DNA from 4 places in the Sphingobium sp. KKT206 genome. Region 2 is predicted to be linked to each of the others. Evidence: riboswitches for the same ligand, from Rfam matches in the RefSeq annotation. Region 2 holds a riboswitch; each other region holds the start of a gene.
The links. Region 2 has a riboswitch for cobalamin ahead of ACZ2HM_RS03340 (TonB-dependent receptor plug domain-containing protein). Riboswitches for the same ligand answer to the same signal wherever they lie in the genome.
Positions count from the first base shown of each region.

Region 1: linked by a shared signal. The riboswitch ahead of ACZ2HM_RS13465 (TonB-dependent receptor) and the one ahead of ACZ2HM_RS03340 (TonB-dependent receptor plug domain-containing protein) in region 2 are both predicted to bind cobalamin.
Region 3: linked by a shared signal. The riboswitch ahead of cobW (cobalamin biosynthesis protein CobW) and the one ahead of ACZ2HM_RS03340 (TonB-dependent receptor plug domain-containing protein) in region 2 are both predicted to bind cobalamin.
Region 4: linked by a shared signal. The riboswitch ahead of ACZ2HM_RS15500 (TonB-dependent receptor plug domain-containing protein) and the one ahead of ACZ2HM_RS03340 (TonB-dependent receptor plug domain-containing protein) in region 2 are both predicted to bind cobalamin.

Region 1 covers NZ_CM145764.1:2,776,951-2,780,259, reverse strand. The annotation lists gene ACZ2HM_RS13470 (alpha-ketoglutarate-dependent dioxygenase AlkB) at 1-301, opposite strand, end outside; cobalamin riboswitch at 918-1,151, shown strand; partial or broken gene ACZ2HM_RS13465 (TonB-dependent receptor) at 1,370-3,309, shown strand, end outside.
Region 2 covers NZ_CM145764.1:697,402-700,710, reverse strand. The annotation lists gene ACZ2HM_RS03350 (adenosylcobinamide amidohydrolase) at 1-577, opposite strand, end outside; gene ACZ2HM_RS03345 (fatty acid desaturase) at 790-1,674, opposite strand; cobalamin riboswitch at 1,674-1,879, shown strand; gene ACZ2HM_RS03340 (TonB-dependent receptor plug domain-containing protein) at 2,024-3,309, shown strand, end outside.
Region 3 covers NZ_CM145764.1:2,773,339-2,776,647, reverse strand. The annotation lists gene ACZ2HM_RS13460 (HoxN/HupN/NixA family nickel/cobalt transporter) at 1-876, shown strand, start outside; cobalamin riboswitch at 964-1,192, shown strand; gene cobW (cobalamin biosynthesis protein CobW) at 1,375-2,412, shown strand; gene cobN (cobaltochelatase subunit CobN) at 2,423-3,309, shown strand, end outside.
Region 4 covers NZ_CM145764.1:3,197,788-3,201,096, reverse strand. The annotation lists gene ACZ2HM_RS15505 (ribose-phosphate pyrophosphokinase) at 1-727, shown strand, start outside; cobalamin riboswitch at 816-1,045, shown strand; gene ACZ2HM_RS15500 (TonB-dependent receptor plug domain-containing protein) at 1,251-3,128, shown strand; gene ACZ2HM_RS15495 (ABC transporter substrate-binding protein) at 3,205-3,309, opposite strand, start outside.

The sequences.
Region 1 (3,309 bases), 1.6 Mb from region 2:
GATCACGGTGCCAGCCTATGCCGGCACCAAGATCGTAGCGGATGAGGAGCGCCTGGGCTAGGCTGGCGGGCTCAAGGCCGACAAAGACAGCGGCTTTTGCACGCACAGGTAGCAGCCAATCCGGCATGGGATCTGTAGGTCCGAAGCGTGCGTCGTCGAAGTCGTAGCGCCAGCCATAGGAACTGGTCAGGCGCTTGCCGAGCCAACCCTGGAAACGAAACGGCTCGAGCGCGGATGCGTCGATCCCGTCGATCAGCCTCAACTCTTCATCGCGGGAGATAAGGTCTTCCCGATAGGACAAGCCCGGGATTTTCGGAGTCTCAAACAGGTCGGGGAACAGGCTGGCCATCAACGTCTAGATTGGGAGCCTGCGCGCACAAGGCAATCGCATAGCTGATTTTTTGATGGATAGCGCGGTCCGTAAAGCGTTCGATCAATTCGAGTCTGTTTTGGGCACTGACCGGATTCCGACACTGATTTTATGTTGTTTGGCAAATGGGGTAGGTGCGGTGCGGCTTGGAAAACTGTAATCATCAGTGAGCCGCCATGAAGTTCGAGCCATTTTAGTAGGCTGGGCCGTGCAGATCCCACCCATTTGATTAAGAGAGGGGCAAGTGTGCTTCGTAAAATCCGACCCTTTGTCGCCGTTCAGCTGCCAATTTCTTGTTCCTAGGTGCGGTCCTTCCGCTAATCGACAGGTCGCGACCACTTCCGGGCGTACAGGAGTCCGATGGCCAACGACAGGTTCAGGGAAAACCCGCCATTCAAAGCGAGTGCGTGCGGTTGGCGCGCTCTGGCCGTGCCAATGGCAATGGTGGCGCGGGATGCAGTAATCGTTGATTAAATCCCAGCTCCAAGCGTTATTGGCTTTTCCGTTCACTTCAGTTAGGCGAGGGATTGAGAGGCGGACAAGTTCGGCTTTCATTGATCGCGCCGGTGCCCCCAAAAGGGGCTTAATCGGGAATGTGGTGCGGAAGCTTGCTTCCAAATCCGCGGCTGTCTCTGCAACTGTAAGCGGATAGCGCGATGTACATGGCTCCTCTTTGAAGGGGCAGCCACTGGGCCGGACGCTAAATCATGCGAGGTCTGGGAAGGCGTGCATCAAGCTGTGACCCGTGAGCCAGGAGACCTGCCGGCGTCTGGTCGCTCTTGCCTTGGTCCAGAGGATGGCTGCGGCACGGTGAACTCCGTCTGAGCGACGAATGAGCGGCTGGGGCCGCATCGGAGACGTGCGTCGGCCGCCCATGGCGTCCGGCCGCCGCGCGGCTCGCCCGTTCGCGCGGGTATGCCCCGGCCACGTCGCAAGACGCCGGAGGACTATTTCGTGATCAAGACCATTACTACCAGCAGCGCACTTGCGCTGATCTGTATGGGAACGCCAGCCTTTGCCGAACCCTTTGAGAAGGGATCGCAAACAAGCGCGGACGCGGTCGAGGCGGGCAACGACATCGTGGTTTTCGGTCGTGGTGAGGCCATGATCGGCACTGCCAGATCAGCCAGCGAGGGAAGCGTCGGAGGGGCCGATGTCCTCGTGCGGCCACTTCTCCGCGTGGCGGAACTGCTGGAAGCGGTGCCCGGGCTGGTTGCAGCCCAGCATTCGGGGAGCGGCAAAGCCAACCAGTATTTCCTGCGCGGTTTCAACCTCGACCATGGGTCTGACTTCACCACCTATATCGATGAACTGCAGATGAACTTTCGCACACACGGACACGGTCACGGCTATCTCGACCTCAACGGCCTCATTCCGGAGATCGTGGGCCGGGAGGATTTTCGTAAAGGGCCCTATCGCGCCGACGGCGGTGATTTCGCTCTGGCGGGAGCAGCCTATATGATGACCATCAAGGGTTACCACCGGCCGTGGGCATCGGCCGAGGCTGGTTCATATGGTTGGCGCCGCGTCGCCGTAGGCGGAACAGTGCACGACGTGGGCGTGGGAGATCTCACGCTTGTCGCTCAGGCCAAGACCTACGACGGACCGTGGCAGGAAACTGAACGTCTTCGCCATTACTCGGGTTTCGCGAAATATAGCATGCCGAGCGGTGCGGGCACATTGGAGGCATCTCTCCATGCCTACCGGGCGACATGGCACCCTACCGAGCAAATCCCGGAGCGCATTATCGGCACGGCGTTGTGTGCGGATGTGTTCTGCTCTCCAGATCCTTCCGCGCGGGGTGAGATGACGCGCCAGGTGGCTAACATCGCGGTCAAGCAACCGACATGGCGCGCCAATGTCTATGCCCAGTTTTACGACTGGTCGATGTTGTCGAACCCCACTTACACCGATCCGGATGGCACAAGCGCGCAGATCAAGCAGTTCGACCGGCATTGGGTACTAGGGCTGTCCGCTCAAAAAAATTGGGAAATCGCTGACAGTCTGGCTGTGAGCCTTGGCACCGAAAACAGATACGATGCCATCGGGAATGTTGGTGTCGATCGAACGGCTGTCCGCACATTTCTTGAATCTCTCGGGCACTATCAGGTCGGGGAATTGTCTTCCGCGCTCTACGGCGAAGTCGCTTGGAAACTCTTGGCTGGACTGCGTGTGACAGGTGGTCTTCGCGGGGACTATTATCACTATTCCGTGCGTGCACGAGATGTGGTTGCGGCGTCGCTGGGAGAAGGCAGTGGCTCGGCGTCGATTCTCTCACCTAAGGTCTCGATCGCCTATCAGGTTACACCGCAACTTGAACTCTACGCCAACTGGGTCCGTGGATTCCATTCCAACGACGTTCGGGGTGCGGTAAACAGGGGCACGCCTGTTCCGGTTCTCGTTCGCGGCATCGGCAAGGAACTGGGGGGACGCCTTCAATTCTCCGGGGTCACGTTAACCGCGACTTACTGGTGGCTGCATGTCGGCAGCGAGCTTCGTTTCATTGGCGATTCCAATGCTGTTGAACGTCGGGTGCCAGTGGGTGTCATGGCTATGAAATCGTCGCCTTCTGGCGGCCGTTCCCGTGGCTTGCGCTTGATGGAAACTATACTGCCAGCCATGCCCGCTTCGACAATGGCGATCACATCCCTAATGCATTTGAGAACGCGGCTTCAGCCGGTGCCGCCATCATTCTTGATCCCTGGGAAGCCAGCATTCGGGTGCGCCACCTCGGACCTTCTCCGCTTGTCGAGGACAACAGTGTCCGGGATCGGGGCAGCACCGTCATGAATGCCCGCGCCGCGTGGACGGGCAAGAAGGTCGAGATATTTGGAGAAGTGCTGAACATCTTCGACAGCCGGGACAAGGACATCGCCTATTATTACGAGTCCTACATCCCCGCCTTTGATGCAGGTGCTCCGGTGGAAGGCCGGTTGAGT
Region 2 (3,309 bases):
CTATGTCGGTATGCAGGCCAGCAAACTGTTCCATGTCTGGATGGATAGGAGTTGCGACGACGATGCAGTCGGTCCCAGTTCCCGTCACGGCCAATCCAGATGGCTTCCAGGGAAGGTCGATCATTGCAACCGTACGCGCCTGGGCAACAATTGAAATGGTCTCCACGAGCGCCGCTTGTGACAGAGGGCGATCGACATGCACGAGGAGGTTGATCGTCCCGACATCCTGATGAGCAACGGGTGCAGAACCGACGCGCACCGCATTACCAAGACCGACGGTCGCCAGGCAGCTGGCCGTAGCCCGCCCGAAGGACGCCTGAGACATGTGATGCTTGGTGATATCTCGAGATGTCATGAGGTGGACCGCATCCGTCAATCCCGCCGACTGCATGCTTTTTCTAAGCAGCAAGGCTGGATCGACATCCATGCTCAGATCGGCATCCCGGACATAGAGCCATGCGACACTGCTGACTTCTGCGAAGCCTGGCCGCGTCAGCGACCAACTCAAAACAGCTTGTGGTTGAGGGAACGAGGCAACAAGGAAAGGGCTGGCACAGTGAACGGAAAATGGATTCATCAAGACCTGCCTCGCACGATATCACTGCGCTTGCAACACTAACCATGCGCCTCTGTGCGTAGGTATGTACACGCGGCTCAAGGCTAACAACTGCTACAAGTAAAAATACTCTCCCAAAACTAAGCATCCGTTAATCTGGTTTTGCTGCACCAGAATATCTCTGCCCGATCATATCCATGAGCTCTGGAAAATTGGTAAGAAATATTGGTGCTTTATTCGAGTATACGACAAAGAATGCTCGACGGTTTTTCGATTTTTGCAAACATACCGTTGATGCAGCCTTCGCAATCGTGGAGACGTCTGCGTGTGGCAATCATGTCTGCTCCATCCACCTGCAAAAGGATGGCGCAATAGCGTCCGGGAGATCTTTGGGCTGCCGCCTCACCCAATCCCCCGTCACTCCCGCTCACGCCACGCGTCGGCATGAGCTCCCGGATCATGCCCCAATATCCGCGCGACACATGCGCGTTCGCCGCACAGGTTGGGTTGGCCATCAGATGGAGGTGCAGGCGGCGCAGATTATGCCAGGGGACGGACCGGAAGAGGTGATGTTCCAGATGATAGCTGATGTTGAGCGGCCCGATGAGGAGCCTGTCGAGCAAGGTCGGGATGACGGTGCGGGTGCCGTTGAGTTCGTGATTATCGGGGAGGCCGTTATGCTCGGCCATGGCGCGGATGCGGTTGAAGACATTGACCCAGAAAAATTGCGGGATGAGGATCAGGCCCAGTATCTGCCAGCGAAAGGGCGACCACAATATCGCGCCATAGACCAGCACGGCCCATGCGACATAGCGTAGGCGCAGCGACAGGCGGTAATCGAAACCGAAGCGTTTGGGATTGTGGAAATTGGCGATGGGTGCCCAGATGCGTCCAGCGCGCGCCACCCGATAATAGTTGAGACCGGTGATGCTGCGGACCAGCAGCCAGAACATTGCGCGCGGAGATTTGGGAAAATGCTGGTCCGGGTCGCGCCGCTGGATACGTTGGTCACAATCATGGATGGTGTTGGTGTGGCGGGCGCGCTTTTGCCCGAGCGGGACCCGCCAGTAATGAAGGTCAGCACAGCATTTTCCTTGCAATGCGGTTTTGCTCGCCATATTGCGACGCCGCAACAGGTTCCCAGAGATGGGATTAATAGGGAACGCGGAAGCAGGTATCTACCCCTGTAATCCGTGGCTGTCCCCGCAACTGTGACCGGAGAGCGGTCGCCCCTTCATGCCACTGGGTGCATTTGCACTTGGGAAGGCGGGGCGAGCGTGTTGACCCGGGAGCCAGGAGACCTGCCTGTTGTAGTCGGTCCTTTGCGCGGACGGGGTGTTCAGCGTGATCGAGGTCAATCCTCGCGTGACGACATCGATTGGGGTGGCGCGCGCGGGTGACAAGCCAGCGAACGCTCTGTCGTGCCATTGGTGCGAGCAACCCCTTGTTGTTTGACAGGGGATACACATGCAAAATCTGTTCTTAAAAGTGACCGTTTCCACCGCAGCTCTCGGGCTTTGCGGCACCTTCATTGCGCACGCGCAGGATGATGTCCGCACCATGTCGCCGCACGAACCGGTCATCGTCGTCACCGCCAACCGCAGCGCCCAGCCCGTCGAAAGGGTCGGCCAATCCATCACGGTGATCGATTCGGCCGAAATCGAGCGGCGGCAGACCCAAACCGTCGCCGATATCCTGCGAACCGTGCCGGGTGTCAGCATCACGCGCAACGGCGGCGTCGGGACATCCACATCGGTGTTCATTCGCGGTGCAGAGAGCGATCAGACCGTGGCGCTGGTCGATGGCATCAAGCTCAACGACCCTTCGTCGCCGGGGGGCGGCTTCAACTTCGGCAATCTGCTGATCGGCAACATCGAGCGAATTGAGGTTTTGCGCGGACCATCGTCGGTGCTTTGGGGCAGCCAAGCGATCGGCGGGGTTATCAACATGATCACTCGCCAGCCGACGGACGCCCTGACAGTCAACGTACGCGGCGAATATGGCTATCGCGATACTGGACAGCTGGTTGGCAACATTGCCGGAAAAGCCGGTCCGTTTTCGGCCAGCGTGGGCGCAGGATACTTCCGCACCGATGGCATCTCCTCATTCAGCGAAGCGCGCGGCGGCATCGAAAAGGATGGCTATGAAAATTACGGTGCCAACGGTAGTTTCAATCTGGCGCTGAGCGACTGGTTGTCGCTCGATGCGCGCGGCTGGTATTCGGAAGGCCGGGTGAATATCGATGGCTTCCCTCCACCAACCTTTGCCTTTGGTGATGTGAACGAGGAATCGCGCACCCGCGAAATCGTCGGCTATACCGGAGTTAACGCCACGCTGTTCGACGGTCGCTTCCGTAACCGGCTGGGCTATGCGTACACCGACACCCGTCGCCGCAACTTCAGCCTTGTCGGCCTGCCTGCCGAGACCTTTGTCGGCAATGGCCGCAACGAACGTATCGAATATCAGGGCATGTTCGATATCGCAGAAGGCTGGCAGCTGACGGGTGGACTGGAACGCGAGACATCGCGCTTTTCCAGCAGCAGTTTTGGTGCGCGTCCTTCCATCGGACGGGCCCGGATCGACAGCGTTTACGGGCAGATCGTGGCGACACCGGTGACGGGCCTGACCCTGACCGGCGGCGTTCGGCATGATGACCACAACCGCTTTGGCGGAGCCACCACCTTTGGGGCGAGCGGCGTTTACACGGTGAGCCAGACCGGCACGACAGTGCGCGCCAGCTATGCCGAGGGGTT
Region 3 (3,309 bases), 1.6 Mb from region 2:
CATGCGGTCGATGCCGATCATATTGCGGCCATCGACAATGTGACGCGCAAACTGATGCAGGATGGTCAGCGCCCGGTTTCGGCCGGCTTCTGGTTTGCGATCGGGCATTCCGGGATCATTGCCATAGCATCGATCATCATTGCGGTGACGGCCAGCGCGCTGTCGCAGTTCGGCGCCTTCAAGGAAATCGGCGGCGTGATTGCAACCGTGATTTCCGCGCTTTTCCTGTTCACGATCGCCGGCATGAACCTGGTCATCCTGCGCTCTGTCTGGCGGACCTTTGCGCATGTTCGTGCAGGCGGCAGCTATGTCGAGGACGATCTTGATCTGTTATTGGGTGGGCGCGGTCTGCTTTCCAGACTGTTCAGGCCGATGTTCCGCCTTGTGAACAAAAGCTGGCATATGGCCCCGCTGGGGTTTCTGTTCGGGCTTGGGTTCGATACCGCAACCGAAGTTGCCATTCTGGGCATGTCGGCCAGCCAGGCCGCCGATGGCCTGTCGATCGGGACAATCCTGGTCCTGCCCGCCCTGTTCGCGGTCGGTATGGCCCTCATCGATACGGCGGACGGCGTGGTGATGCTGGGCGCTTATGAATGGGCCTTCGTGAAGCCGATCCGCAAGCTCTACTACAACATCACAATCACCCTGATCTCGGCCATCGTGGCGATTGTCATTGGTGGAATCGAAACGCTGGCCCTGATTGGCGACAAACTGGCCCTTACGGGTGCCCCATGGCGGATCGCCATTGAATTGGGCGAAAATTTCAATGGTCTGGGCTTCGCCATCATCGGACTTTTCGTGTTCTGTTGGCTGGCGAGTTACGCGATCTATCGCTGGAAGCGGTTCGATGAGATCGAGGTTTCTGTCGTTACCTGATCGTCCATCGTTGCATGAAGCAACATCATCAATTGGCTTGGCTCCGATCTTCGTCTAGGGCGCATGGCGAAGGACGGGTTGATTCCGCCCTTCGATGATCGCGCCGGTGCCCTCGCAAGGGGCTTAATCGGGAATGCGGTGCGGGGGCTTGCTCCCAAATCCGTGGCTGTCCCTGCAACTGTAAGCGGATAGCGCGATGCACATGCTCCTGAACTCAGGGGCGGCCACTGGACAGCGCGCAAGCGCCAAGTCTGGGAAGGCGTGCATCAAGCTGTGACCCGCGAGCCAGGAGACCTGCCGGCGCACCGGTCGCTCTTGCCTGATCCAGGGGATGGTCACGGCACGGTAACTCTCCGTCTGAGCGACGAAGCTGTGTGGCTGGGGCTGCACGGTCGCGTGGTAACGGGTGCTTTGTCGCGCTCGCCCGTCGTCGCGCGCCGACCGGACTTGTCCGGCAAGCCCCGCCGTTTGTCGCTCTGGCGCGCGGAGGAATTGCTTGTGGCCGACCTGTCAAAGGTGCCTGTCACCATCATCACGGGCTTTCTGGGCGCGGGGAAAACCACGCTTATCAGCCACCTGATCCGCAATGCGGGCGGCCGCAGGCTGGCGGTGGTGGTCAACGAATTCGGTACGCTGGGTGTGGATGGCGACATTCTTGCATCCTGCGCCATTCCAGACTGCCCGGCGGAAAACATCGTCGAACTGGCCAATGGCTGCATCTGCTGCACCGTGGCGGACGATTTCATTCCTACGGTCGAGAAGCTCCTCGCGCTTGATCCCCGCCCGGATCACATCCTGATCGAGACATCGGGTCTGGCGTTGCCAAAGCCGCTGCTCAAGGCGTTTGACTGGCCAGCGATCCGCAGCCGGATCACCGTGGACGGCGTGCTGGCGCTGGCCGATGCCGAGGCGGTTGCGGCAGGCCGGTTTGCGCCCGATGTGGCCGCGCTTGACGCCCAGCGCGCCGCCGATCCGAGCATCGATCACGAAACGCCGCTGTCCGAAGTGTTCGAGGACCAGCTTGCCTGCGCCGATATGATCCTGCTGACCAAGGTTGATCTGGCCGGACCCGAAGGCGTTGCCGCCGCACGCGCGATCATCGCGGCAGAGCTTGGCCGCCCGGTGCCGGTGATCGAACTGACCGAAGGCGTGGTCGATCCGCGCGTGATTCTGGGGCTTGATGCCGCCGCCGAGGACGACATCGCCGCGCGCCCATCGCACCATGATGGGGATGATGATCACGAACACGATGATTTTGACAGCGCCGTTATCGAATGGGGCGAAATTGCCGATCCGGCGGCCCTTGTCGCGCGGATCGAAACGCTGGCGCGCGATCACCATATCCTGCGCGTGAAGGGCTATGCCGCCGTTGCGGGCAAGCCGATGCGGCTGCTGGTGCAGGCGGTAGGCGCGCGGGTGCGCCACCAGTACGACCGTCCGTGGCGGCCTGACGAGCCGCGCCGCACCACGCTGGTCGCCATTGCCGAGCACGATCATGTCGATCCAGACGCCATTCGCGCGGTGCTGCTGGCGTAAGGCGCAGGCGATGCACGTCATTTTCCGCGAAACGCACGGGATGGAGGAAACCGCCGTCCCGCAGGATCTGGGGCAAGAGCCTGCGGATCTTGTGGTCCTGTCCTTTTCGGACAGCGATCTGGGGGCGTTCGCGGCGGCATGGCATCAGGCCCGTGCAGACGATGCGACATTTCCTTCGCTGCGGCTCGCCAATCTGGCAGCGCTTATGCACCCGCTATCGGTCGACACCTATGTCGAGCGGACGCTGTCAGGTGCGAAGGCGATCCTGATCCGGCTGATTGGCGGTACGCCCTATTGGAGTTACGGGCTGGAACGAGTGGAGGCTCTGGCCCGGTCGCGAGGCATCGCGCTGGCCGTGCTGCCCGGCGACGGCTGGGAGGACGGGCGGCTGGATGCAGTTTCGACCGTCCCCGTGCCTGCTTTGAGAAGCCTTGCGCAATTGTGCGATGCCGGCGGTGCAGGGGCGGCGCAGGCGGCGCTTGTTGCGCTTTCACGGCTGGCAGGGCTGATCGATACCCCTCCCCAAAATTGCGAGCCGCTGCCTATGGCGGGAGGTTGGCATCCCGACCGGGGCGTCGTCGATCCTGAATCCTTTGCGCGCAATCCCGGACGACCGCTGGTCCTGATCATCTTCTATCGTTCTTACCTGACCGCCCACGATCTGGACCCGTTTGCCGCCCTGCATGCCGCGTTCGACCGGCACGGCTTTGACGCACTGTCGATCTTCGTCCCCTCGCTGAAAGCCCCGCAGGTGCGCGATCAGGTGGACCGCTGGGTGCGCGGCCTTGGCCCGGCGGCGATCATCAACGCCACCGCCTTTTCCGCGCGTGGCGAAGACGGCGATACCCCGCTCGATGGCGCGGGCGTTCCCGTGTTCCAACTGGCGCTGGCCACGTC
Region 4 (3,309 bases), 1.2 Mb from region 2:
GATCGATGCGCTCAAGCGCGCATCGGCCAAGCGAATCACCGCCGTCGTCCCCTATTTCGGCTATGCCCGGCAGGACCGGAAGCCCGGCCCCCGCACCCCGATCAGCGCCAAGCTGGTCGCCAATTTGATCACCAAGGCGGGCGCCGACCGCGTCCTGTCGGTCGATCTGCATGCGGGTCAGATCCAGGGCTTCTTCGATATTCCGACCGACAATCTGTTCGGTGCGCCAGTGATGTCGGCGGATATCCAGGCGCGCTTTGGTGATCGCAACCTGATGGTCGTGTCGCCCGACGTCGGCGGCGTGGTGCGCGCCCGCGCGCTCGCCAAGCGGCTCGACAACGCCCCGCTCGCCATCGTCGACAAGCGGCGTGAGCGCGCGGGCGAATCGGAAGTGATGAACATCATCGGCGACGTCGCGGGGCGTTTCTGCGTCCTGATCGACGATATCGTCGATTCGGCGGGAACGCTGTGCAACGCGGCCTCCGCGCTCAAGGCCGCCGGGGCCGAGGATGTCGTCGCCTATGTCAGCCATGGCGTGCTGTCGGGCGGCGCGGTTGCGCGCGTGGATGCGTCCGACCTGCTGGAACTGGTCATTACCGACACGATCCAGGGGACCGAGGCGGTCAACACCGCCAAGAAGGTCCGCCACCTGCCCATCGCCCCGCTGCTGGGCGAAGCGATCAAGCGCATTGCCGACGAAAGCTCGGTATCCAGCCTGTTCGACTGACAGCATGAAGCCGGGGCGGCAATTGCCGCCTTGCGTGATGGCCTGCCGCCCGCTATCGGGCTGCCGTCCGTAGCGCTCGCTTGAGCGCAACGGGCAAGATCGCGCCGGTGCCTCTTGATCGAGGCTTAAAAGGGAAGGCGGTGCGGATGGCTCACACCATCCAAAGCCGCAGCTGTCCCTGCAACTGTAAGCGGTGAGCGTGATGTACACGGCTTCCTCTTCGAAGGAAGCAGCCACTGGACCGTCAAACGTCTGGGAAGGTCGTACATGACGCCATGACCCGTGAGCCAGGAGACCTGCCGGCGTTCTGGTCGCTCTTGCCTTGGTCCAGGGGATGGCCGCGGCACGGTAACTCTCCGTCTGAGCGACGACAGGAAGGCGGCCGGGGCCGCAACCGTCGTGGGACGCTGGGCTATATATGCGCCGGTTCGTCGCCCTGCGTCGGCCGTCGATGCGCGAGGCCATGCGCCTATCATCGACATGCTCCACCGCCCGATATCGCTCGGCGCGGAGGAGACTATATATGGTTAAATACGGCATATCCCTGCTGGCGCTCGTTGCTGCCAGCCCCGTTTTCGCCCAGGCCCCCGAACAGATTTCGGACCTGAGCGGCAACAGCACCCCGATCATCGTCACCGCCTCGCGCGTGACCAGCGAAGCGCGCGAGATCGGCAGCGCGGTGTCGATCATCACCCGCGCCGATATTCAGCGCAACCAGATCCTCTTCCTGAAGGACATATTGCAGGACGCGCCCGGCGTGCAGACGACGGCCGACCGGCCAGGCCAATTGACCAGCGTGCGCATCCGGGGATCGAACAATAATGAGATTCTCTGGCTGATCGACGGTATCGAGTTGGGCGATCCCAGCGCGATCAGCACCCAGTTCCAGGCCGATCACCTGACCAGCCGCGACATCGACCGGGTCGAAATCCTGCGCGGCAACCAAAGCTCGCTTTATGGCTCCGATGCGGTCGGCGGCGTCATCAATATCATCACCCAGCGCGCGACCGACGAGGGACTGCAGGTCAATGCCGAGGCCGAAGCCGGTTCCTATGGCATGCGCAGCGGCGGCGCATCCTTGCTGGGCAAGAGCGGCGCGCTCGATTTCCGCCTGAGCGCGACCGGCTATCGCCATGACGGCCCCTCGCTCGCCGATCCCCGCACCGCCAGCCCCGCAGGGTCGGCAACCGAAAAGGACGAATATCGCCGTTACGGCTTTAGCGGCCGGGTCGGCTATCAGGCGACCGAAACCCTCTCGCTGCAAGCGATCGGCTATTGGTTCGATGCCTTCAGCGATCTCGACAATACGACGTCCGACAGCGACGATACCGCCAAAACGCGCGACTATGCCGCCGCGGGCCAGGCCAGCTACAAAAGCCTGGACGGCCAGTTCACCGCCGACCTGACCGCCAGCCGCTATGCCGCGCGCCGCCGCTATTTCGGCATCTGGAACCGGGCCGAGGGCGACCTGTTCCGTGGCACCAAGGACGAGCTGACGCTGGCCCTCGCCTATGGCGGCACCGGCCCCGTCAGCCTGGCCGCGGGCGGCAATTATGAGCGGGAGAAGACGACCCAGATCACCAGCTTTTCCGGCGCTTTCCCCGCCCGCGTCAACACGCGGTCGGCCTATGCCGAAATCGCGCTGCGGCCGGTCGCGGGGCTTACCCTCACCGGCGCGGCGCGGGTCGACGACAACAGCCGCTTCGGCACGTTCGATACCTATCGCGGCACGCTGGCTTATGCGCTGGGCGCGCTCAAGCTGCGCGCCAGCTATGGCACCGGGGCCAAGGCACCGGGCCTCTATCAATTGTTCGACCCCACCTATGGCAATCCAGACCTTGAAGTCGAAACCAGCCGGGGCGGCGATGTCGGCTTCGACCTGGCGCTGGCCGAAGGGCTGACCGCGCAGGTCAGCTATTTCTTCACCCGCAAGACGAACGAGATTAATTTCGACGGCAGCCGTCCGCCCTTTGGCGGCTATGGCCAGTTCGGCCGCACCCGCGCGGAGGGGATAGAGGTTGGCGTCACCGCCCAGCCGCTGCCCTGGCTCGGTGTCAGCCAGACCTATGGCTATACCGACCATGAAATCGATCGCGACATGGACGGCACCTATGTAAACAGCGGCCGCCCGCGCTATACCGGCACCACATCGGTCATCCTGACCCCGGCCGAACGCGCGTCGATGACCGCGCGGGTGCGCTATCATGATGGCGACTCGTCGGGCTTTGGCGGCGCGACTAAGGCCTATACGGTGGTCGACCTGCTCGCCTCCTATGGCATCACCGACCGGGTCGAGCTGTATGGCCGCGTCATCAACCTGTTCGATAAATGGTATCAGGTCAGCTACGGCACCCAGACGCTCGGCCTGTCGGCCTATGGCGGCGTGCGCCTGAGCTTCTGATATGATCCCGTCCCCGCCATCAGACCCCGTTAGGCAGGCTGCGCTTGGCCAAGACCGGGTCGTTGGCGGGGAAGGGTCAGCGCGGCTTGACCGCGCGGGCGATCGCCTGCGCCGCCTGCACATAGGCGGGGCCGCCGCACACCGTCCACGCCTGCGGAATGGCGATGCGCGGGATGCTGCG